DNA from 2 places in the Phycicoccus sp. DTK01 genome. Region 1 is predicted to be linked to the other one. Evidence: predicted binding sites of a transcription regulator. Region 1 holds the regulator's gene; the other holds the start of a gene.
The links. The regulator HspR, encoded in region 1, represses chaperone genes until heat shock. The targets are predictions, from matches to a motif close to AAGTTGAGTCNNNNNGACTCAACTT.
Positions count from the first base shown of each region.

Region 2: J3473_RS00860 (Hsp20/alpha crystallin family protein) is a predicted target of HspR. The motif match lies at 7,699-7,723, and genes of this name have one in related genera.

Region 1 is NZ_BOPU01000002.1:409,382-420,050, reverse strand. Features, by position in the region: gene J3473_RS05735 (MFS transporter) at 1-835, opposite strand, end outside; gene J3473_RS05730 (LppX_LprAFG lipoprotein) at 816-1,508, opposite strand; gene J3473_RS05725 (ATP-dependent Clp protease ATP-binding subunit) at 1,653-4,223, opposite strand; gene J3473_RS05720 (ribonuclease E inhibitor RraB) at 4,342-4,608, opposite strand; gene J3473_RS05715 (TspO/MBR family protein) at 4,687-5,496, shown strand; gene J3473_RS05710 (hypothetical protein) at 5,678-6,691, shown strand; gene J3473_RS05705 (heat shock protein transcriptional repressor HspR) at 6,790-7,251, opposite strand; gene J3473_RS05700 (DnaJ C-terminal domain-containing protein) at 7,266-8,303, opposite strand; gene grpE (nucleotide exchange factor GrpE) at 8,326-8,943, opposite strand; gene dnaK (molecular chaperone DnaK) at 8,940-10,669, opposite strand, start outside.
Region 2 is NZ_BOPU01000001.1:197,356-208,024, forward strand. Features, by position in the region: gene J3473_RS00820 (S9 family peptidase) at 1-96, shown strand, start outside; gene J3473_RS00825 (universal stress protein) at 86-949, opposite strand; gene J3473_RS00830 (Type 1 glutamine amidotransferase-like domain-containing protein) at 1,123-2,964, opposite strand; gene mtnA (S-methyl-5-thioribose-1-phosphate isomerase) at 3,037-4,083, shown strand; gene J3473_RS00840 (SatD family protein) at 4,130-4,819, shown strand; gene J3473_RS00845 (hypothetical protein) at 4,816-5,589, shown strand; gene J3473_RS00850 (class II aldolase/adducin family protein) at 5,833-6,462, opposite strand; gene J3473_RS00855 (dihydrofolate reductase family protein) at 6,499-7,071, opposite strand; gene J3473_RS00860 (Hsp20/alpha crystallin family protein) at 7,224-7,664, opposite strand; gene J3473_RS00865 (thioesterase family protein) at 7,836-8,606, shown strand; gene J3473_RS00870 (maleylpyruvate isomerase family mycothiol-dependent enzyme) at 8,587-9,228, opposite strand; gene J3473_RS00875 (helix-turn-helix transcriptional regulator) at 9,324-9,623, shown strand; gene J3473_RS00880 (cation diffusion facilitator family transporter) at 9,620-10,516, shown strand; gene J3473_RS00885 (molybdenum cofactor guanylyltransferase) at 10,513-10,669, shown strand, end outside.

The sequences.
Region 1 (10,669 bases):
CGCCGCCGACGAGGGCGGCGCCGAGCAGGTCGACGCGCCGGACCGCGGCCCAGCGCCCCCGCAGCCAAGCGCCCAGCGCGGCGACGAGGAGCACGAGAGCGAGCACGCCGATCGGGGTCGCGAGGCGCGAGGTCGCGTCGCCGAAGGGGACGAACGGGGCGCCCAGCGACACGCTCGTGACGATTGCGTCCGGCGCCGCGAGGGCCAACCAGCCGACACCGCCGGCGAGCACCCCGAGGACGGTGGGGAGAAGGCGGGGACGTTGCGGCACACCGCCCCCCGTGACGACGACCGCGCCGGCCAGCACCACCCCCGCCGCCGCGCCCAACCAGAAGATGGCGCGCCAGTCGGCGACCGCGAGCACCGCGGCACCGAGCACCGGCCCGAGGACGGAGCCGAGCTCCTGCACGGCCCCGACGACCCCGAGCGGGACGCCGCGACGGCCGGGCGGCCAGAGGTCGGCGACGAGCGCGAGGGTCGCGGGGACGAGCCCCCCGCCCCCGGCCCCCTGGACGACCCGCCCGGTGACGAGCACCGGCAGCTCGGTGGCCAGCGCCGTGACGACCGACCCGACGACGAAGACGCCGAGGCAGGCGAGGAGGACCCGCCGGCGGTCGACGACGTCGGCGACCCGCCCGACGAGCGGCAGCACGGCGACGTAGCCGAGGAGGAACCCGGAGACGATGGGCGTCGCGCGCTGCAGCGAGTCGATGCCGACGCCGACCCCGCGCATCATGTCGGTGAGGGCGAGGACGACGACGTAGGTGTCGGCGGCGGCGAGCGCGACGGCGACGGACGCGGCGCCGAGCAGCGCCCTAGGGGCGGTCGATGGCAACGGGGGCGCCGTACCCGGTGAGCGTCAGCGTGTACGTCGAGTCCGAACCGCCGAAGAACGGGCCGACGAGGGTCGCGGTGCGCAGCTGGTCGGCGTCGGTCAGGCCGTAGGTGACCTCGTACGTGCCGTCGCCCTCGCCGAGGTGGAAGAGGTCCTCGACCCGTTGCGCCGGAAGGGTGCCCGTGACCTGGGTGAGGACGTCGCGGCCGGCCCGCACCTGGCCGCCGGCGGTCGGCGACGTCGTCTCGGGGAGCAGGCCGGCGATGCCCTTGGACGGGTCGAAGAAGGTCGCCGGGTTGGGGGCGTTCAGCGTCGAGAGGTCGAACGGCTCGAAGTCGGGGGTGAAGAGCTTGAGCCACGTCTCGTCGCCGATCGCGATGACCTCGACGGTGGCGCCGACGCCCTTGACGGTGCCGGTGATCGTGCCCTTGAACTTCGGCTCGGTGGGGCTGACGACGCCCTGCCCGGTCGCGGCGGTCACGCCGTTCGTGCGCGCGGGGACGTCCGTGCTCTTGAGGTCGAGCGAGAGGCTGCCGGCCTGCTCGAGCGCGGCCCGGGCGGCCTCGAGGCGCTGGGTCGGGGTCTTCGCGGGCGCCTTGTCCTCGCCGGAGCACCCGGCGGGGAGCGCGACGGCCGCGGCCAGGAGGAGGGCGGGGAGCAGGCGGCGGCGCATGGCGGTCAGGGTAACCGGCGCGCGGGTGGCGCCACGTCAGGTCCGACCGGTCCGCGACACAAGGGTTCGTCCACGAGACCCCGGCTCCGAGCCGGGGTCTCGTGGACATTTCGGGGTCACCCCGAAAACATGAGGCGGATGGGGTCAGGCGAGGGTGAGGGCGTCACCGGCGGCGTCGAGGTCGACCCGCACGGTGTCGCCGTCACGGACGCGGCCCGCGAGGAGGGCGGTGGCCAGGCGGTCGCCGACCTCCTTCTGGACGAGCCGGCGCAGCGGCCGGGCCCCGAACGCCGGGTCGTACCCCGTCGCGGCGAGCCACTCCTTGGCGTCCGCCGACACCTCGAGGGTGATCCGGCGGTCGTGCAGCCGGGTCGAGAGCGCCCGCACCTGGAGGTCGACGATGTGCGCGAGCTCGTCACGCGAGAGCGGGTCGAAGACGACGACCTCGTCGAGGCGGTTGAGGAACTCCGGCTTGAACGCGCCCCGCACCGCTGCCATCACGGCGTTGCGCCGCGCCTCGGGGTCGAGCGTCGGGTCGATGAGGTACTGCGACCCGAGGTTGCTCGTCATGACGAGGATGACGTTGCGGAAGTCGACCGTCCGGCCCTGCCCGTCGGTGAGCCGGCCGTCGTCGAGCACCTGCAGGAGGATGTCGAACGTCTCCGGGTGGGCCTTCTCGACCTCGTCGAGCAGCACGACCGAGTACGGACGCCGGCGCACGGCCTCGGTCAGCTGGCCGCCCTCCTCGTACCCGACGTAGCCGGGGGGTGCGCCGACGAGCCGGGCGACGGAGTGGCGCTCCGAGTACTCGGACATGTCGAGCCGGACCATCGCCCGCTCGTCGTCGAAGAGGAAGTCCGCCAGCGACTTCGCGAGCTCGGTCTTGCCGACACCGGTCGGGCCGAGGAAGAGGAACGAGCCGGTCGGCCGGTCGGGGTCGGCGATGCCGGCCCGGCTGCGGCGCACGGCATCCGACACCGCACGCACGGCAGAGGACTGGCCGATGAGCCGCGCACCGATGATCGACTCCATCGAGAGCAGCTTCTCGGTCTCGCCCTGGAGCAGGCGCCCCGCGGGGATGCCGGTCCACGCGGCGATGACCTCGGCGATGTCGTCGGCGCCGACGCGCTCCTTGACCATGAGGTCCGCGCCCTCGAGCGCGGTCTCGGCGGCCTGCGCGGCGTCGAGCTCCTTCTCGAGCGCGGGGATCTCGCCGTAGAGGACGCGCGAGGCACCCTCGTAGTCGCCGTCGCGCTGGAGGCGCTCGGCGCGGGTGCGCAGGTCGTCCAGACGCGCCTTGAGGTCGCCGACCCGGTTGAGGCCCTCCTTCTCGGCGGCCCAGCGGGCGTTGAGCGCGTCGAGCTGCTCGGTGGCGTCGGCGAGGTCGGCCCGCAGCCGGCCGAGCCGCTCCTGCGAGGCCTCGTCGGTCTCGCGCCCGAGGTGGAGCTCCTCCATCTTCAGCCGGTCGACCTGGCGGCGCAGGACGTCGATCTCGACGGGGCTGGAGTCGATCTCCATCCGCAGCCGCGAGGCGGCCTCGTCGACGAGGTCGATCGCCTTGTCCGGCAGCTTGCGGCCGGTGATGTACCGGTCCGAGAGCGCCGCGGCGGCGACGAGCGCGCTGTCCTCGATCTCGACCTTGTGGTGCGCCTCGTAGCGCTCCTTGAGGCCGCGGAGGATGGCGACGGTGTCCTCGACGGACGGCTCGCCGACGAACACCTGCTGGAAGCGGCGCTCGAGGGCGGGGTCCTTCTCGATGTGCTCGCGGAACTCGTCGAGCGTCGTCGCGCCGACGAGGCGCAGCTCGCCGCGCGCGAGCATCGGCTTGAGCATGTTGCCGGCGTCCATCGCCGACTCCCCGCTCGCCCCGGCGCCGACGACGGTGTGCAGCTCGTCGATGAACGTGACGACCTGGCCGTCGCTGCCCTTGATCTCCTCGAGGACGGCCTTGAGTCGCTCCTCGAACTCGCCGCGGTACTTCGCGCCGGCGACCATCGCCGCGAGGTCGAGGCTGACGAGCCGCTTGTCGCGCAGCGACTCCGGGACGTCGCCGTCGACGATGCGCTGGGCGAGGCCCTCGACGACGGCGGTCTTGCCGACACCGGGCTCGCCGATGAGCACGGGGTTGTTCTTCGTGCGCCGCGAGAGCACCTGCACGACGCGGCGGATCTCCTCGTCACGACCGATGACCGGGTCGAGCTTGCCGTCGCGCGCGGCCTGCGTGAGGTCGGTGCCGTACTGCGCGAGCGCCTCCCCCGTCTCGCTCTGCGTCTCGGAGGTGACGGTGCGCCCGCCGCGCAGCTCGTCGATGGTGCGCTCGATGTCGGCCGCGCCGCGCTTCTCGACCGCCGCGAGGTGGCCGGTCTCGGCGAGGGCGAGGAGGACGAGGTCGAGGGCGAGGAAGGTGTCGCCCTTGGCCCGCATGAGGGTGTCGGCCTGCTGGAGCACGGCGACGGCCTCGCGGCCGAAGGTCGGCGGCTGCGCGGTGGCGCCGCTCGTCGTCGGGAGGGCGCGCAGCCGGGCGTCGGCCTGGCCGAGGACGTGCTGGGCGCCGGTGCCGGCGGCGGTGAGCAGCGCGTCGGCGAGGGGGGTGTCGAGGCGCACGGCGGCGCTCGTCAGGTGGTCGGGCGTGATCTCGGCGTGGCCGGCGGTCTGCGCGGCGCGCTGGGCGAGCGCGAGCGCCTCCGCGACCTTCGTCGTCGGCTTGAGCTCCATCCGGGTCGTGTCTCCTGGTCGTGCGGTGGGGTGGTGACGTCATCCGGAGCAACGCTCACCAGTTGAGTGTATTCCACTCAAGGTACTCCCGCCAGCCGTTCGCGCCCTCCCGCTCCTCTCACCCCGCCGGGTCGGGGTCGTACCAGCCGCCGCGCTCCTCGGCGAGGGCGGCGAAGCGGTCACGCAGCCCCTGGGCGACCGGCCGACTCTCGTCGATCACCATCTCCTCCTGCACGAGCACGCCCCACTCGTGGTCCTCGGCGTCGTCCTCCCCGGCCAGCGCCTCCCGGACGACACGGACGTCGTCGAACCCGTCCTCCCGCAGCCCCTCCGCCACGTCCTCGGCGGTCTCGCGGTCCGGGAAGACGATGAGGTGCTCGGTCATCCGCCGAGTATGGACGCTCCGACGCCCGTCGCGCCGCTGTCGCGGCCGGGCGCCCGAGCGCCCCGCTAGCGTCGGTGCATGAGCGCCGCGACCGTCACCTCGACCGCCCCCACCTCGGCCGACCGCCTCCGGCAGGTGGGCGTCACCCTCGCGGAGGTGTTCTGCGTCGTCGGCACCCTCGTCGGGGTCGGCGTCATCGGCACCCGTGTCGAGGAGTCCTCGGGCGGGGCGCTGGCCGCCGACGCCACGCTCGTGGCCCCGGCCGGGCCGGCGTTCTCGATCTGGACGCCGATCTACATCGGCCTCCTCGGCTACACGGTCTGGCAGTGGCTGCCGCAGCAGGCGAGCGACCGCCGCCACCGCGCCATCGGCTGGCTCGCCGCCGTCTCGATGGTCCTCAACGCCGCGTGGCTGCTCGTGACCCAGCAGGGATGGCTCTGGGCCAGCGTCGTCGTCATCGTCGCGCTCGCGCTGACGCTCGGCCTGCTCGTGCGCCGGCTGCAGGAGAACCCGTCCTACGGGCACGCCGAGACGGTGCTCGTCGACGGCACCTTCGGCCTCTACCTCGGCTGGGTCACCGTCGCCACGGTCGCCAACGTCACGACGACGCTCATCGAGAGCGGCATCGACCCCTCCGGCCTCGTCGCGGAGGTCCTCGCTGTCGTCGTCCTCGCCGTGGCCGCGGGTCTCGGGGTCCTCTTCGCGCGTCGGCTCGGTGGCCGCTGGGCCGTCGCGGTCGCGATGGCGTGGGGGCTGGGCTGGATCGCGTGGGGCCGCCTGACCGACGAGCCGCGCTCGGCGATCGTCGGGCTCGCCGCGGTCGTCGCCGCGCTCGTGGTCCTCTCCGCGGCGGCGCGTGTCCGCCGCCCCGCCCTCACCACCGCCTGACCCTCGCCTTCCCCCCTTCCTCTCCCCTCGTCCTCCCGCGAACGCGTGTGAACCCGCCGGTCTCCTCCAGCGGTTTCACCCGCGTTCGCGACGAGGACCGGCCGCCGGACGAGGTTCGACGGCTCCGCGACCCGCCGGACTCCCCCGCGCCCTCCCCGGCACGACCGGGCCACCGTGGACCATGGACACCCTGACGCAGCCCGCCCGCCCGACGACCTCCCTCACCCGCCGCTCGGCGCTGACCGCGGGCGCGGTCGGCGTCCTCGGCGCCACCGGCCTCTCCCTCGCGCCGTCCGCGGCGGCCGACGGACGCCACCACGGCGGCCGCCTCCCGGAGACCGTCCGGCTGCCGGACGGCATCCAGCCCGAGGGCATCACCTCCGGCCCCGGCACGACCTACTACGTCGGCTCGCTCAACGACGGCCGCATCGTCACGGGCGACCTGCGCCGCGGGACGAGCCGCGTCCTCCTGCCGGGCGCCACGGGCCGGCAGCTGCGCGGCCTGCGGTGGGACGCGCGCTCCGGGCTCGTCTGGGCGGTCGGCAACGTCGGCACCGAGGCGCACGTCTGGGCCGTCGACGGCCGGCGCGGCACCGTCGTCACCGACGTCGTCGTCCCGGGCGGTGGGTTCCTCAACGACCTCGACATCACCCGTGACGCGGTGTGGGTCACCGACTCCCGCGTCGACCGGCTCACCGTGATCCGGCTCGGGCGTGACGGCCGGCCCGTCCGTGGCGCGTCCCCGCGCTTCGTGCCGCTCGGCGGTGACTGGCCGGGCTACGACGGGACGAACCTCGCGGCCAACGGCATCCGCGCCCTCGACGGGTGCAGCGCCGTGCTCGACCACAGCACGGCCGGCGGTCTCTGGGTCGTCGACACCCGCACCGGCCGCGTCCGCGAGGTCGACGTGCAGGGCGGTCCGGGCATCACCGGCGGCGACGGCATCGAGCGCTCCGGCTCGACGCTCTACGTCGTGCGCGGCTCGGGCCAGGCCGAGGTGTCGGTGCTCCGGCTCGGTCGTGACCGCCGCGGATGGGTCGCGCGCTGGCGCGGCGCCCTGACCGACGAGACGCTCGACGTCCCGTCGACCGCCACGCTCGCGGGCGGCGCGCTCTGGGCGGTCAACGCGCGCTTCGGGGTCGCGTCACCGGCGACCGCCTCCTACTGGATCACGCGCCTGCCGGCCCGCCGCTGACGCCGGTCCCCCACCCGACTTGTTGCGAGCTCACCCGCTCGACACGCCGATCCACGGCGTGTCGAGCGGCGCAGCTCGCAAGAAGTCGGGGGTGAGGATCAGTGGCGCTGCGGGCCGCGCCAGACGACCAGCGCCTGGCTGCGCGCGGCGGAGCGAGGGCGCTCACCCAGCCGCGCCGCGTAGACGTCGCCCGCCGGGCTGACGGAGAAGACCCGGGTCGTGCGCCCGCTGCCGGCCTCGAGCGCCTCGACCTGCGCGCTCAGCTCGGCGACCCGGGCGCGCAGGGCATCGACCTGGTTCTCGAGCTCGAGGATGCGGGCGATGCCGGCGAGCGAGACGCCCTCGTCCTGCGAGAGCCGCTGCACCTCGCGCAGCAGGGCGACATCGCGCTGGCTGTAGCGACGCCCGCCGCCCTTGGTGCGCGAGGGCGTGACGAGACCCATCCGGTCGTACTGCCGCAGGGTCTGCGCGTGCATCCCGGCGAGCTCGGCCGCGACCGAGATGACGAACACGGGCGTGTCGTCGTCGGGGCCGAACGCGGTGACGTCGAGACGGGCCATCGGTGCACCTCCGGTCAGGTCGCGGCCTGCTGGAACAGGGTGGCGCGGGGGTCGGCGCCGGCCTCGGCGTCGCGCAGCGTCTCGACGGCGGCGCGGGCCTCGTCGGTGAGCCGCTGCGGGACGACGACCTGGACGCGGGCCAGGAGGTCGCCGGTGCCGTGGCGCCCGGCGACGCCGCGGCCCTTGACCCGGAGCACGCGGCCGCTCGGGGTGCCCGGCGCGACCTTGACGCGCACCGGGGTGCCGTCGAGCGTCGGCACGGCGACGGTCGCCCCGAGGGCGGCCTCGGCGAAGGTGACCGGCAGGTCGACGGTCAGGTGGTCGCCGTCGCGCCCGAACACCGGGTGCTTCTCGACGCTCACCGTGAGGATGAGATCGCCCTTGGCGGCGCCGGGGTCGCCCTCGCCGCCCTTGCCGCGCACGCGGATCTTCTGGCCGTCGCGCACGCCGGCGGGGATCTTCGTCGTGACCCGCGCGCCGTCGGCGGTCGTCAGCGTCACCGTCGAGCCCTCGACGGCGTCGCGGAACCCGAGCGTCGTGCGGGCGTTGACGTCCGCACCCGGCCGGGGACCGCGCGCGCCGCGGAAGCCGCTCGCGAACGGGTCGCCGCCACGGGCACCACCGGCCCCGCCGCCGAACATCTGCGACAGCAGGTCGTTGATGTCCTCGCCGCCGGGCTGGCCCTGACCGGGCCCCCCGGAGGAGAAGCGGACCCGGCTGCCGCCGGCCCCGCCGCTCCCGAAGGCGCTGAAGATGTCCTCGAACCCGGTCGCCCCGCCGGGACCGCCGGCACCGGCACGGAAGCGCGCGCCGCCGCCGGCCATCGACCGGACGGCGTCGTACTCCTGACGCTGCTTGGGGTCGGAGAGGACGGCGTGCGCCTCCCCGACGTCCTTGAAGCGCTGCTCGGCCGCGGCGTCTCCCGCGTTGCGGTCGGGGTGGTGCTGCTTCGCGAGCTTGCGGTAGGCCTTCTTGATCGCCGCCGCGTCGGCGTCCTTCGGGACGCCGAGGATGGCGTAGAAGTCCTTCTCGAACCAGTCCTGGCTGGCCATCGGCGCCTCCTTCCGGTCGCTGTCAGTCGGGGTCGGCGACCGCGACGCGGGCAGGACGCAGGACCTGCTCACCGGCACGGTAGCCGGGCTGGAGGACGGTGACGACGGTCGTCGCGCTCGCGCCGCTCGGGAGCTCGTCGTCGCCGGCCGGCCACGGGGCGTGCATGAGCGCCTCGTGCAGCTGCGGGTCGAACTCCTCGCCCTTGGCCCCGAAACGCTCGAGGCCGTAGCGCCCGAGGGTGCCCTCGAGCTTGTCGGCGATCGCCGCGAACGGCCCGACGAGGTCGCCGTGCTCGCGTGCGGCGTGGATGTCGTCGAGGACGGCGAGCATCGACTCGAGGACGTCGTGGACCGCACGCTCCTGGACGACGGCGCGGTCCCGGTCGACGCGGCGCTTGTAGTTGACGTACTCGGCCTGGAGACGCTGGAGGTCGGCGAGGCGCTCGGCCGCGAGGACCGTGTCGGGGTGGCCCTCGCCGGCGGGCGCGGCGCCCTCGGCCGGGGCCTCGGCGGGCTCGCCCGCGGGCACCCCGCCGGGGGCGGCGGCCCCGGACTGTGCCGGGGCCGCCTCCTCACCGCGCTGCGGCTCGTCGTTGACCGCCTCGGTGTTCACCGAGTCGTCCATCGAGGAGTCGGTCACTTCTTCTCCTCGTCGTCCTCGACGACCTCGGCGTCGACGACGTCGTCGTCCGAGGCGCCGGTGGTGCTGCCGTCGGTCGCCTCGGCGCCGGGCACGTCCGCCGACTCGCCCTGGTCGGCGGCCGCGGCGTAGACGGCCGCGCCCATCTCCTGGGAGACCTTGTTCAGCTGGTCGATCTTGGCCTGGATGTCCTCGGTCGAGGCACCGCTGTCGGCCTTGATGGCGTCCTTGAGCTCGGCGAGGGCCGCGTCGACGGGGGCGCGGTGCTCGTCCGAGACCTTGTCACCGGACTCCGAGAGGAACTTCTCGGTCGAGAACACGAGGGTCTCGCCCATGTTGCGGGTCTCGGTCTCGGCGCGGCGCTTCTTGTCCTCCTCGGCGTGCGCCTCGGCGTCCTTGACCATCCGCTCGATCTCCTCCTTCGACAGCGCGGAGCCGCCGGAGATGGTGATCTTCTGCTCCTTGCCGGTGCCCCGGTCCTTCGCGGAGACGTTGACGATGCCGTTGGCGTCGATGTCGAAGGTGACCTCGACCTGCGGCACGCCGCGCGGCGCGGGTGCGATGCCGGAGAGCTCGAAGGTGCCGAGCGGCTTGTTCTGCTGCGCGATCTCGCGCTCGCCCTGGAAGACCTGGATGAGCACCGACGGCTGGTTGTCCTCGGCCGTCGAGAAGACCTCGCTGCGCTTGGTCGGGATGGCGGTGTTGCGCTCGATGAGCTTGGTGAACAGGCCACCCTTGGTCTCGATGCCGAGCGAGAGCGGCGTGACGTCGATGAGGAGGACGTCCTTGCGCTCACCCTTGAGGACACCGGCCTGGAGGGACGCGCCGAGGGCGACGACCTCGTCCGGGTTGACGCCCTTGTTGGGCTCCTTGCCGCCGGTCAGCTCCTTGACGAGGGCGCTGACGGCCGGCATGCGGGTCGAGCCACCGACGAGGACGACGTGGTCGATCTCGCCGACGGAGATGCCGGCGTCCTTGATGACGTTCTGGAACGGCTGCTTCGTGCGGTCGAGCAGGTCCTTGGTCATCTGCTCGAACTGGGCGCGGGTCAGCGTCTCGTCGAGGTGGATCGGCCCGTTCTCGGACATCGAGAGGTACTGGAGCGAGATGTTCGTCGAGCTGGCCGACGAGAGCTCCTTCTTCGCCTGCTCCGCCGCGTCACGCAGACGCTGCATCGCGATCTTGTCCTTGGACAGGTCGACGCCCGAGGTGTTCTTGACGGTCGTCAGCAGGTGCCCCACGACGCGCTCGTCCCAGTCGTCACCACCGAGCTGGTTGTCACCGGAGGTCGCCTTGACCTGGATGGTCGCGAAGCCGTCGTCGGGGTCCTTGCCGACCTCGAGGAGGGACACGTCGAAGGTGCCGCCACCGAGGTCGAAGACGAGGATGAGCTCGTCCTCCTTGCCCTTGTCGAGGCCGTAGGCGAGCGCGGCCGCGGTCGGCTCGTTGACGATGCGCAGGACGTTGAGGCCCGCGATCTCGCCGGCCTCCTTCGTGGCCTGGCGCTCGTGGTCGTCGAAGTACGCCGGCACGGTGATCACGGCGTCGGTGACGGTCTCGCCGAGGTAGGACTCGGCGTCGCGCTTGAGCTTCTGGAGGATGCGCGCGCTGATCTCCTGCGCGTTGTACGTCTTGCCGTCGACGTCGTCGGAGGCCCAGTCGGTGCCCATGTGGCGCTTGACGGAGCGGATCGTCCGGTCGGCGTTGGTCACGGCCTGGCGCTTGG
Region 2 (10,669 bases), on a different contig from region 1:
GCCGCCTGGGAGCAGATCGCGTGGGAGTGGGCGTTCGTCCTCGACCGGCTCGGGGCCACCGAGCGCGTCGACGGCCCCGGGACCCTCAGCGGCTGACGAGCACCGGGCAGGCGCTGCGCGAGACGACGCGCAGCGCGCTCGACCCGACGCGCAGGCCCTCGAAGCCGCCGCGTCCCCGCGCGCCGACGACGAGGAGGCTCGCGCCCTCGCTGCTCGCGGCGAGGGCGTGCACCGGGTCGTCGCGCACGACGTGGACCTCGACCTTGGCGTCGGGGTGCTCCGGGCCCAGGGCCGCGGCCTCCCGCTCCACCATCTGCTCGACGCCCGCGACGTAGTCCTCCCAGCTCGAGGCGTCGGCGAGGGTCGGGTCGGTCGCGGCGCGCGCCTGCCAGGCGTGGACGGCATCGACCGTCCCGCTCAGGACGTCCGCCTCCCGGACCGCCGTCCGCAGCGCTCCGACGGAGGACTCGGAGCCGTCGAACCCGACGACGACCCGGCCGCCGGAGACCGGGGTGCTGGCGGCGCTGGTGTGGCCGACGACGAGCACGGGGCAGCGGGCGTGGGTGAGCACCTGCATCGCGACCGCGCCCAGCCCGGCGCGGCTGAGCACCCCGTGGCCGGCGACGCCGACGACGACGAGCGCGGCGGTCTGCGAGGAGGCGACGAGGGAGGTGCTGGCGTAGCCGTCGTGCAGGGCGGAGGTGACGGTGAGGTGGGGATGGGCGGCGTGGGCGCGGGCCACCGCGACGTCGAGGAGCCGTCGGCCGTGGTCGGTGACGACCGAGCGGTCGGCCAGCGCACCGAAGCCGAGCATCGGCAGGTCGGGCGCGAAGGCGTGGAGCACGTGCAGGGTCATCCCGCGGGTGCTCGCGAAGTGGGCGGCCTGGACGACGGCGGCCTCCGAGAGCGGAGACCCGTCGACCCCGACGACGACCCGGGACTGGTTCATCGACTCGTCCTTCCCGTGCAGCACACCCGGCGGCGGGCTGCGACTGCTCGGGAGGTCCGTCGTCGAGGGAGGTGGGGTGCCTCCACCTCCGACGGTCCCACCGGCGCGGCCCGGGCACAAGGACGGATGTCACGTCCTCGCGCACCGGGCCGCGGCGGGTCCGGGGAGCGGGGTCAGCGACGCAGCCACTGCCCGTCGGAGAAGACGTCGAGGACGACGTTCGCGGCGCCGATCGACCCGTTGGACGAGGTCCAGGTCCGGGCCTCGTCACCGTCGGCGACGACGACGGACTCGCCCGTCACGGAGGCCGACCCGCGCCCGAGGACGACGGCCGAGCCGTCGAGGACGCCCAGGACGAGGTCGTGCCGGTCGACGGCCACCGAGCCGTAGAGGCGGCCCCAGCGGTTGTCGGCCGCGAGGTGCGGCACGACGGTGGCGCGCACGAGGCCGAGACCGGTGCGCCAGCGGGCGTCCCCGGCGCGGAAGGCGGCGATGCCGGCGTCCTCGAGCTCGTCGTCGGTCGGGCGGGCGGTCGGCGACCAGCGCTCGCCGACGGCGGCCGAGACGGCGCCGTCGGTGAGGACGACGGGAGTGCGCCGCACGGCGTCGGTCACGGCGTCCCGCACGCGCGGACCGGCGAGGTCGGCGCCGACCGTGGCCGGGTCGTCGCCGACGAGGAGGGCGGCGGTGGCGCCGCGCAGGGAGTCGGCGCGCAGGGTCTCGCGGGTGAGGACCTGCACCGTGCCGCTCCAGCCAGCGTCCCGGGCGGCCTCGGCGTAGCGCGCCCCGAGGGCCGGGGCGTCGCTGCCGAGGGCCAGTACGACGAGGCGCGCGCGGGCGTCGGCGCGCACCGCACGGGCCCGGTCGACGACGTCGGCCATGACGGGGGAGCCGAGGACGCCGCCGCCCACGACGAGCGTGCCGCGCCCGGGGGCTGCCGGGGCGCGCCAGGGCGTCGCCCGCGGGGGCCGGACGACGTGACCGAGGCGGGTCAGGGTGCGGGTGCCCAGGTCGTAGGTCTGGCCCTCGGTCAGGAGGTGGGTGAGGATGCGGCGGGCCGACAGGGTGCGCTCGGCGCCACCCCAGGTGTGCGTGGCCCGGAGGGTCTCGAGGTCGACGACCGAGACCGAGCCCTGGCCGAAGACCCCGGAGAGGAGTCGGTCCTCGGTGGCGCGCACGCCGGTGCCGTAGTCGACGCCGACCCCGACCGGGCTCGCGCCACGGAAGTGCTCGTCCGCGGTCGCCAGCGTCGAGAGCGTGCGACCGAGGCGGCCGCGCTGGTGGAAGTGCTGGTCGTAGATCGCCCGTCGAGAGCCGGTGGCGAGACCGCGCTCGAGGTCGGCGTCGTCACCCCACCACACGAGCGTCGACCCGCGGCGCAGGCCCTCGGCCGGCCCGAGGTCGCCGACGTAGCCGTTGATCATCGAGCGGGACTCGACGGCGGCGCCCGCGCTCGTCCCGCCGAGGACGACCCCCCGCCGGGTCGCGGCGCTGACGGCGCGCTCGGCCGGGCTGGCGGCGAGGACCTGCATCGCGAGGCCCTGGTCGCCGCCGAGCACGAAGATCCCGTCCGTCGCGGGGTCGGCGAGCGCGGTGGCGTTCGCGGGGTCGAGCGCGTCGGCCCGGTCGAGGAGGACGGCGAGGCGCGCGGTGCAGCCGGTGAAGCGCGCCGGCACGGCGCTCTCGCACGCTGCGCGCAGCTGCTCGGTGCGCTCGCCGGCGAGCTCGAGGTTCTCGGCGCGGTCCTCGGGGGCGTCGCCGTAGGCCGACGGCACGACGACGAGGTCGACCGTCGGTCCCGAGGCGCGGGCGGCGGCGGTGCGCGCGAACGCCTCGAGGGTGTCGGTCTCGTAGCCGCCGCCGATCGGCACGAGGACGTCGGCGACCCTCGGGTCGCCTCCCGCCGGCGGGTGCGCCCCGGGTCGGGCGCTCGCGGCGGTGGCGCCGAGCGGGGCGAGGAGGGCGGTGGTCACGAGGGCGGCGCCGAGGACGTGCCGGGCGCGGAGGCTGGCCATGGGCGCACGCTAGCGGCGGGTGGCGACGCGCGCAGGTCCAGGAGCGGCCGGGACGGGCCCTAGGGTCGGGGCATGAGCCTCCTCGCCCTCGAGTGGGATGCCGCCGCCGGCCGCGACGGACGCGGCGCCCTGCGCATCCTCGACCAGACCCTCCTGCCGACCGTGACCGAGCACCTCGTCGTCGAGGACGTCGACACCCTCGTCGACGCCATCGGGCGCCTCGCCGTGCGCGGGGCGCCGGCGCTCGGGGTGACGGGTGCGCTCGGGGTCGTCGTCGCGATGGACCAGGCGGCGGACGAGGGGTGGGACGAGGATCGCCTCCGGCGCGAGGTCGACCGGGTGCGCGACGCCCGGCCGACCGCGGTCAACCTCGCGTGGGGCGTCGACGCCGTCCGACCTCTCGTCCCGCAGGGGCGGGCCGCCGTCCTCGAGGCGGCGCTGCGGGTGGCGCGCGAGGACGAGGCGGCCAACCGCGAGCTCTCGCGCCTCGCGGCCGACTGGCTCCTCGAGCGCACGGGCAAGGAGCGGCTGCGCGTGCTGACCCACTGCAACGCGGGCGTGCTCGCGACCTCGGCGTGGGGCACCGCGCTCGGGGTGGTCCGCGAGCTCGACGCGCGCGGTCTCGTCGACTTCGTCTACGCCGACGAGACGCGCCCGCTGCTGCAGGGGGCCCGGCTCACGGCGTGGGAGCTCGCGGCCGAGGGCATCCCGCACGCGGTCCAGGCCGACGGCGCCGCGGCGTCGACGATCATGCGCGGCCTCGTCGACTGCGCGGTCGTCGGCGCGGACCGCATCACCGCCAACGGCGACGTCGCGAACAAGGTCGGCACGCTCGGGGTGGCCCTGGCCTGCCGGGAGGCCGGCATCCCGCTGCTCGTGGCGGCGCCCTGGTCGACCGTCGACCTCGCGATGGCCGACGGCTCCGAGATCGAGATCGAGGAGCGGCCCGGGGAGGAGGTGACGATGCTCACCGGTGTGCGCGTCGCGCCCGAGGGGACGCCCGGGTTCAACCCCGCCTTCGACGTGACCCCGGCCCGCCTCGTCACGGCGGTGGCCACCGAGCGCGGGGTCGTCGAGCCCGCCGCCGGCGACCGGTTGGACGGCTCGTCCGACGGGTGATGAAGCCTCGCCCTTCAGATCGGCCACATGAAGGTATGATCTTCAGATGGCTGATCTGAAGTCCACTGCTTCACCGTGCGTGCTCATCGGTGACCTCGTCGCGTCCCGCGGGGCCGCGGACCGGCGGCGGCTCCAGGTGCGGCTCGAGGAGGCGCTCACGGCCACCGACGCGCGCTGCCCGTCGGTCTCGGGGCTGCGGACCACCGTCGGTGACGAGTTCCAGGGCACGTACGCGACGCTCGGCGCGGCCCTCGACGCCGCGCTCCGGGTCCGTCTCGAGCTGCTCCCGGAGGCCGACGTCCGGGTCGGCATCGGGCGGGGACCGGTCTCCGACCTCGACCCGGAGCGGGGGCTCGAGGACGGCCCGGGCTGGTGGGCGGCGCGAGCCGCGGTCGAGGCGGTCGAGGAGACGGCCGCCCGCGCGGCGACGCGGTGGCTGCGCACCGGCGTCCGCACCGTCGACGCCGAGGCCGACGCGATGGTCCGTGGGGGCGGTCTCGACGCGACCGGACCGGAGGCGGCCGTCACGGCGGCGCTGCTGTGTCGGGACCATCTGGTTGGCTCCCTCTCGGACCGATCCCTGCGACTCCTGCGAGGACTGATGGACCCCGAGACCACCCAGGCCGAGCTCGCCACCCGTGAGGGCGTCAGCGCGTCCGCGGTCTCGCAGCGGGTCCGCGGCGACGGCATCGGTGCCGTGCTCGCGGCGCACGAGCTCCTCCGGGTGCTGCCGTGACCTGGCTCGGGGTGTGGCTCCTCGGGGTCGGGCTCGCCGACCTCGTCCGCGGCGGCGGTGCCCACCCGTCGGCCGAGGGGCGTGCGCGCCTCGCCGGCGTGCTCGGGGTCGTCGGCGCCGCCGTGCTCGGCGGGCTCTGGTCGCCGCTCGACGTCGTCGTCCTCGCCGCCTCGCTCGTCGCGCTGCTGCTCTGGCTGCGCTGGTCGCAGCAGTCGCTGACCACCGGCAGCGGCCACGTCGCCGCCCTCGCCTCGCTCGCCGGGGGCGCGGTGTGGCTCGTCGGGCTGTCGGGGTGGGCCGGCGACGTCGGCGGCCCGCTCGCCGCCTGGCTCGGCTGGGCCCACGTCCCGGGGGTCCTCGTCGGCGTCGAGCCGGGGCAGGTCCTGCTCGTCGCCGGCCTGCTGCTGGCCAACCTCGCGACCGGCAACGTCGTCGTGCGCCTTGTGCTCGTCGCGATCGGCGCCGCGCGACCGAGCGGCCACGTCGCCTCGGCACCAGGGCCCGATGCGTCGGAGCAGCTGCGCGGCGGGCGGCTGCTCGGCCCGATGGAGCGCGTCCTCATCATCGGTCTCGGCCTCGCCGGTCAGCTCGGCGCCGCCGGGCTCGTCATCGCCGCCAAGGGCCTCATCCGCTTCCCCGAGCTGCAGAGCAAGCGCTCCGAGCGCGAGTCGGTCGACGGCGTCGGCATCGACGAGGTGACGGAGTACTTCCTCGTCGGGTCCTTCGTGTCGTGGCTGCTCGCGCTCGGTACGCTCGTCCTCGCCCGCTGAGGCCCGCTCGCCCCCGCGGCTCGGGCCTCGTCGGCGCGACCGCGCCATGCCGGGGTGGTCTCGTCGTGCCGGGGTGGTGTGGCAGGTCGGCGGAGCGAGCTCGGCTCGGCGAGGCGAGGTCAGGTCGGCGAGGCGAGGTCGAGGCGGCGTGACGGGGTCGGGGTGACCTCGCGATGCCGGGTCGGCAGGGCGAGGTCGGGGCGGCAGGGCGAGGTCGGCGCGACCTCGCGGCGGTAGGCCCGCTCAGACGTCGATGATGCGGCCCCGGTACTCGGCCGGGAAGTCGGCCGTCGTGTCGCCCGCGACGAGCAGCCGGTAGGTCATCGCGGCCGCCTCCTCGAGGTTGAGGGCACGGCGCAGGGCCATCGGCACGGTGTCGCCGAGGGTCGAGCAGCCGTGGTGGGCGAGGACGACGGCGTCGTGGTCACGGGCCGAGTCGGCCGCCGCCCGGGCGAGCTCCTCGGTGCCGGAGGGGAGGAACGGCACGCGTCCGGCGGAGCCGAGGTAGTACTGGTGGTCGAGGGTCGTGAACCGGATGGGCGCCCCGAGCAGGTCGACGAGCAGGACGTGCTGCGGGTGGAGGTGGACGATGGCGCCCACGTCCGGACGGGCCGCGTAGGTGCGGGCGTGCAGCTTCCACTCGACCGAGGGCCGCTCTGCGCCGCCGCGGTGCTCGCCGTCGAGCGACAGCTCGGCGAACTCCTCGGGACGCAGGCGGTCCAGCCACGTCCCGGTGCCGGTGACGATGAACGCGTCGGTGCCGGGCAGCCGGGCCGACAGGTTGCCGCCCGAGGCCTGGACGAGGCCGCGCTCGACGACGTGCCGCCCGGTGTCGACGAGCTGCTCCAGGAGGTCGGCGCGGGTCGGGGTCATCAGGTGATCATGGCGCACGCCGGAGCGCGGGCCGGGTCAGGCGCGCACGTACCGCGTGAGGAGCACGCCGTGGGGGAGCGGAGTGCTGCTCGCGAGGCGCCACGCGGCGGAGTCGGTCGCGCCGCGCACGAGCGGGACGCCCTCGCCGAGGAGCACCGGGTTGACCTTGAGGTGCAGCTCGTCGACCTCGTCGAGCAGCTGGCCGGCGAGGTCGCCGCCGCCGCAGAGCCAGACGTCGAGGCCGTCCTCCTCGGCCTTGAGCGCGCGGACGAGGGCGACCGGGTCGTCGTGGACGACCGTGACGGTCGGGTCCTCCGGCAGGTCCTCGCGCCGGGTCACGACGTACTGCCGCAGGTGCGGGTAGGCGCTCGTCAGGCCCGCGTCGAGCGCGGGCTGGTGGGTGGCGCGACCCATGACGACGGTGTCGAAGTGCCGCGGCGGGGCGTCGACCCCGAGCGCGGCCCGCACGTGCGCCGGGCAGGTCTCCGGGTACTCCGCGAAGAGCGCCGCGAGGGTGTCGGGCGCGACCGGGAAGGCCGAGGCATCCCCGGCGGGGTCGGCGATGAAGCCGTCGAGGGAGGTCGCGACGTAGTAGACGAGGCGGCGCACGGTGCTCCTGGGGTCGGTGGTCGTGGTGCGGGGCCGGACGGCCGCCGTCGACCGTACGCGCAGAGCCGGCCCCGTCGCACGCCGGTTTGCTCGAGCGCAACGGACGGCGCCGCCCACGACCGTGGGCGGCGCCGCCGTGCGGACGCGTGCGCTCAGACCGTGGCCGGCTGCTTGGCCTCGGCCTCGATGCTGCGGCGCGAGCCGCTGTGGTTGACGCTGATCTTCCGGGGACGCGCCTCCTCGGCGACGGGGATGGTCAGCGTGAGGACCCCGTCGGCGTAGTCGGCCGCGATGCGGTCCAGCGCCACGCCGTGGCCGAGGGTCAGCTGTCGGGCGAAGGTGCCGGTCGGGCGCTCGTGCGAGAGCCACTGGACCTCGCCGCCCGGTGCCTCGCGGCGCTCGGCCCGGATCGTCAGCGTCCGGTCCTCGACGTCGACGTCGATCGACGCGGGGTCGACGCCGGGCAGGTCGATCCGCGCGACGAAGGCGTCGGCCGACCGCACGAGGTCCATCGGCATGGCGGTCGTCGCGGGGCGGAAGCTGCCCGTGAGCATGCGGTCGAGGTCGCGGAACGGGTCGAAGGTGGTGGCCATGGGAACCTCCTCGGGATCGGTGGCGACCGGCGTCGCCATGAGTGGTGTGCACTCAAGTTTACGCAGCGGTGATTGCTCAGGCAAGGGTTCGCGAGGACAGCCGGGCGGCGTTCGCGCCCGCGCGCATCGGCGTGCGTAGGGTCGGCAGGGACCCGACGAGAGGACGACGGCGTGGCGTACTTCCACCGGCTGGACGAGCACACCTTCCGCGCGAGCGAGCACACCGGCGGCGCGTGGCGCGAGGACGAGCAGCACATCTCGCCGGCCCTCGGCCTCCTCGCCCACGTCGTCGAGCGCGACCGAGACGCGCGCCGCGACGACGGGCTCGTGCTCTCGCGCCTCTGCTACGACATCCTCGGGACGGTCCCGGTCGCCGAGGTGGCCACCGAGGTGCGCGTCGTCCGGCCCGGACGGACCATCGAGCTCGTCGAGGCGAGCCTCTCGCACGCCGGCCGTCCGGTCGCACTGCTGCGGGCCTGGCTCATGGCGGAGCGCGACACGGCCGCCGTCGCCGGGACCGCGTTGCCCGGCATCCCCGGACCCGACGAGCTCGAGGCCTGGGCGCCGGGTGAGACGTGGCCCGGTGGCTTCATCGGTGGTGTCGAGGTGCGCCGCCACCTCGAGGAGCCGGGCCGCGGGTGGTTCTGGGTGCGGACGCCGGTGCCGCTCGTCGAGGGCGAGCCGGTCGGTGCCACGGCGCGGGTCGCCGGCCTGCTCGACATCGCCAACGGGATGACGGTCCGTGCCGACCCGCGCGAGGTGCACTACCCGAACATCGACCTCACGGCGCACCTGCTGCGTGAGCCCGTGGGGGAGTGGCTCGGCGTCGATGCATCGATCACGTTCGGCGACAACGGCATCGGGCTGACGAGCAGCCGGCTGCACGATGCGAACGGCCCGCTCGGGTCGCTCGCGCAGTGCGTCACCGTGCGCCCCCGCTGACCGGGGGGAGTCGATCCGCCAGCCGGTCGACGCCAGCGCCGCGCAGGTCGCGCAGCGCGTCGCGCCGGCCGGCCATCGCCATGAGCACGGCCTCGCCGGGGCCACGGACCTCGGGACCGCGACCGTGGGTCCATCCGACGTCCTCGGCGACGAGGCGCATGCCGCGGGCCCGCCAGGCTCCTCGCAGCGGTGGCGCCGTCAGCGCGAACGACAGGGCGGGCAGGAGCCGTTCGGCCGGCACCGCCCGAGGCCGTCCCACGGCACGTCGGATGTCCTGGTGGTGGATGACGCCGTCGGTGATGCCCACCCGACCGCCGAACAGGGCCGCCGGGCCGGTCGGGTCGAGATGGTCCGCCAGCCGCCGGACGAGCTCCTCGGGGGTCCGGCCGGCGAGCTCGCGGACCCCGACCGCGTTCATCCGGTCGGGCACGAACCGGCCGCGCACCGCCAGGTCGAGCATCTGGCGCGGGGTGCGCCCCTCGTAGGCGACGAGGTGGGCGACGACGTCCCGGACCCGCCATCCCGCGCACAGGGACGGGGTCTCCCACTCCTCGGGGGACAGCTCGCGCAGGAGGGCCAGGAGGTCGCGTCGCTCGGCGGCGACGAGGTCGACGGTGCTCATCGACCCAGCCTGCCCGACCGGGTCGCGCGATGCCGCGGACGTCACCCGCCGTGGCATCATGACATCTGAGCGGACGATCAGATGTGAGGAGAGACGTGGACGAGACGGACGAGATGGCCCGGGCCTTTCGGCTGCTCGGTGACCCGACGCGGGTCCGGCTGCTGCTGGCGCTGCACGACGCGGGGGAGCTGTGCGTGCACGACCTCGCCGAGGCGACCCGGACGGCGGAGTCGACGGCGAGCCAGGCGCTGCGCCTGCTCCGGGCCTCGGGCGTCGTCGTCGGCCGGAGGCAGGGGCGCCACGTCCACTACTCGCTCTCCGACGACCACGTCCGCACCCTGCTCGGCGTCGCGCGCGACCACGCCCGGCACGGCGCCGCGGCGGCCACCGCGTGAGCGGCTCGCACGTCCACGGTGGTCACGCCGGCGGGCGGCACCGCTGGCGGCTGGCGGTCGCGTTCGGCCTCGTCGCGGCGTTCTTCGTCGTCGAGCTGCTCGCCGGCCTCGCGTCGGGATCGCTGGCCCTCCTCTCGGACGCCGGCCACATGGCGGCCGACGTGGTCACGCTCGGTGCGGCGCTCGTCGCCACCCGGGTCGCGACGCGCCCGGACACGACCGGGCGGCGCACGTACGGCTCCTACCGGGCCGAGGTGTTCGCGTCGGGTTTCGCGGTGCTCGTCATGGTCGGGGTGTCGGTCTACGTCGTCGTCGAGGCCCTGCGCCGCCTTGGCTCCGAGCCGGAGGTGGCCTCCGGGACGATGGTGCTCGTCGGGGCGATCGGGCTCGTGGTCAACCTCGTCTCCCTCGCCCTCCTGCGCGGCGGGGCGGCCGAGAGCCTCAACGTGCGGGGCGCCTACCTCGAGGTCCTCGCCGACGCCGCCGGGTCCGTCGGGGTCATCGTGGCGGCGCTGCTAGTGGGTGCAACCGGTAACCCGTTGTGGGACACCGTGGTCGCGCTGGCCATCGGGGTGTTCGTCCTCGTCCGCGCCGTGCACCTGGGGCGCGAGGTGCTGGCCGTGCTCGGCCAGCACGCCCCGGCCGGGGTCGACCCCGAGGCAGTACGGACGGCGCTCGAGGAGGTCGACGGCGTCGTCGAGGTGCACGATCTGCACCTGTGGACGCTCACGTCCGGGATGGACGTCGCCACCGCGCACCTCGTGAGCGACGAGGCGGGGGAGGCGGTGCTGGAGCGGGCCGCCGGTGTGCTGCGCGAGCGGTTCGGGATCGCGCACGCGACGGTGCAGGTCGAGTCGCCCGGCGCCGCGGCCTGCCACGGGACGGACTGGTGACGTCGCCTCCGGAGGGCGTCCCGGTCGTCGTCCTCGCGGGCGGGTCGTCACGGCGCTTCGGGTCCGACAAGCTCGCGGCGCCCCTCGGTGGGTCGAGCGTGCTCGAGCGGGCGGTGGCGGGCATCCCGTCCGGGTGGCCGGTCGTCCTCGTCG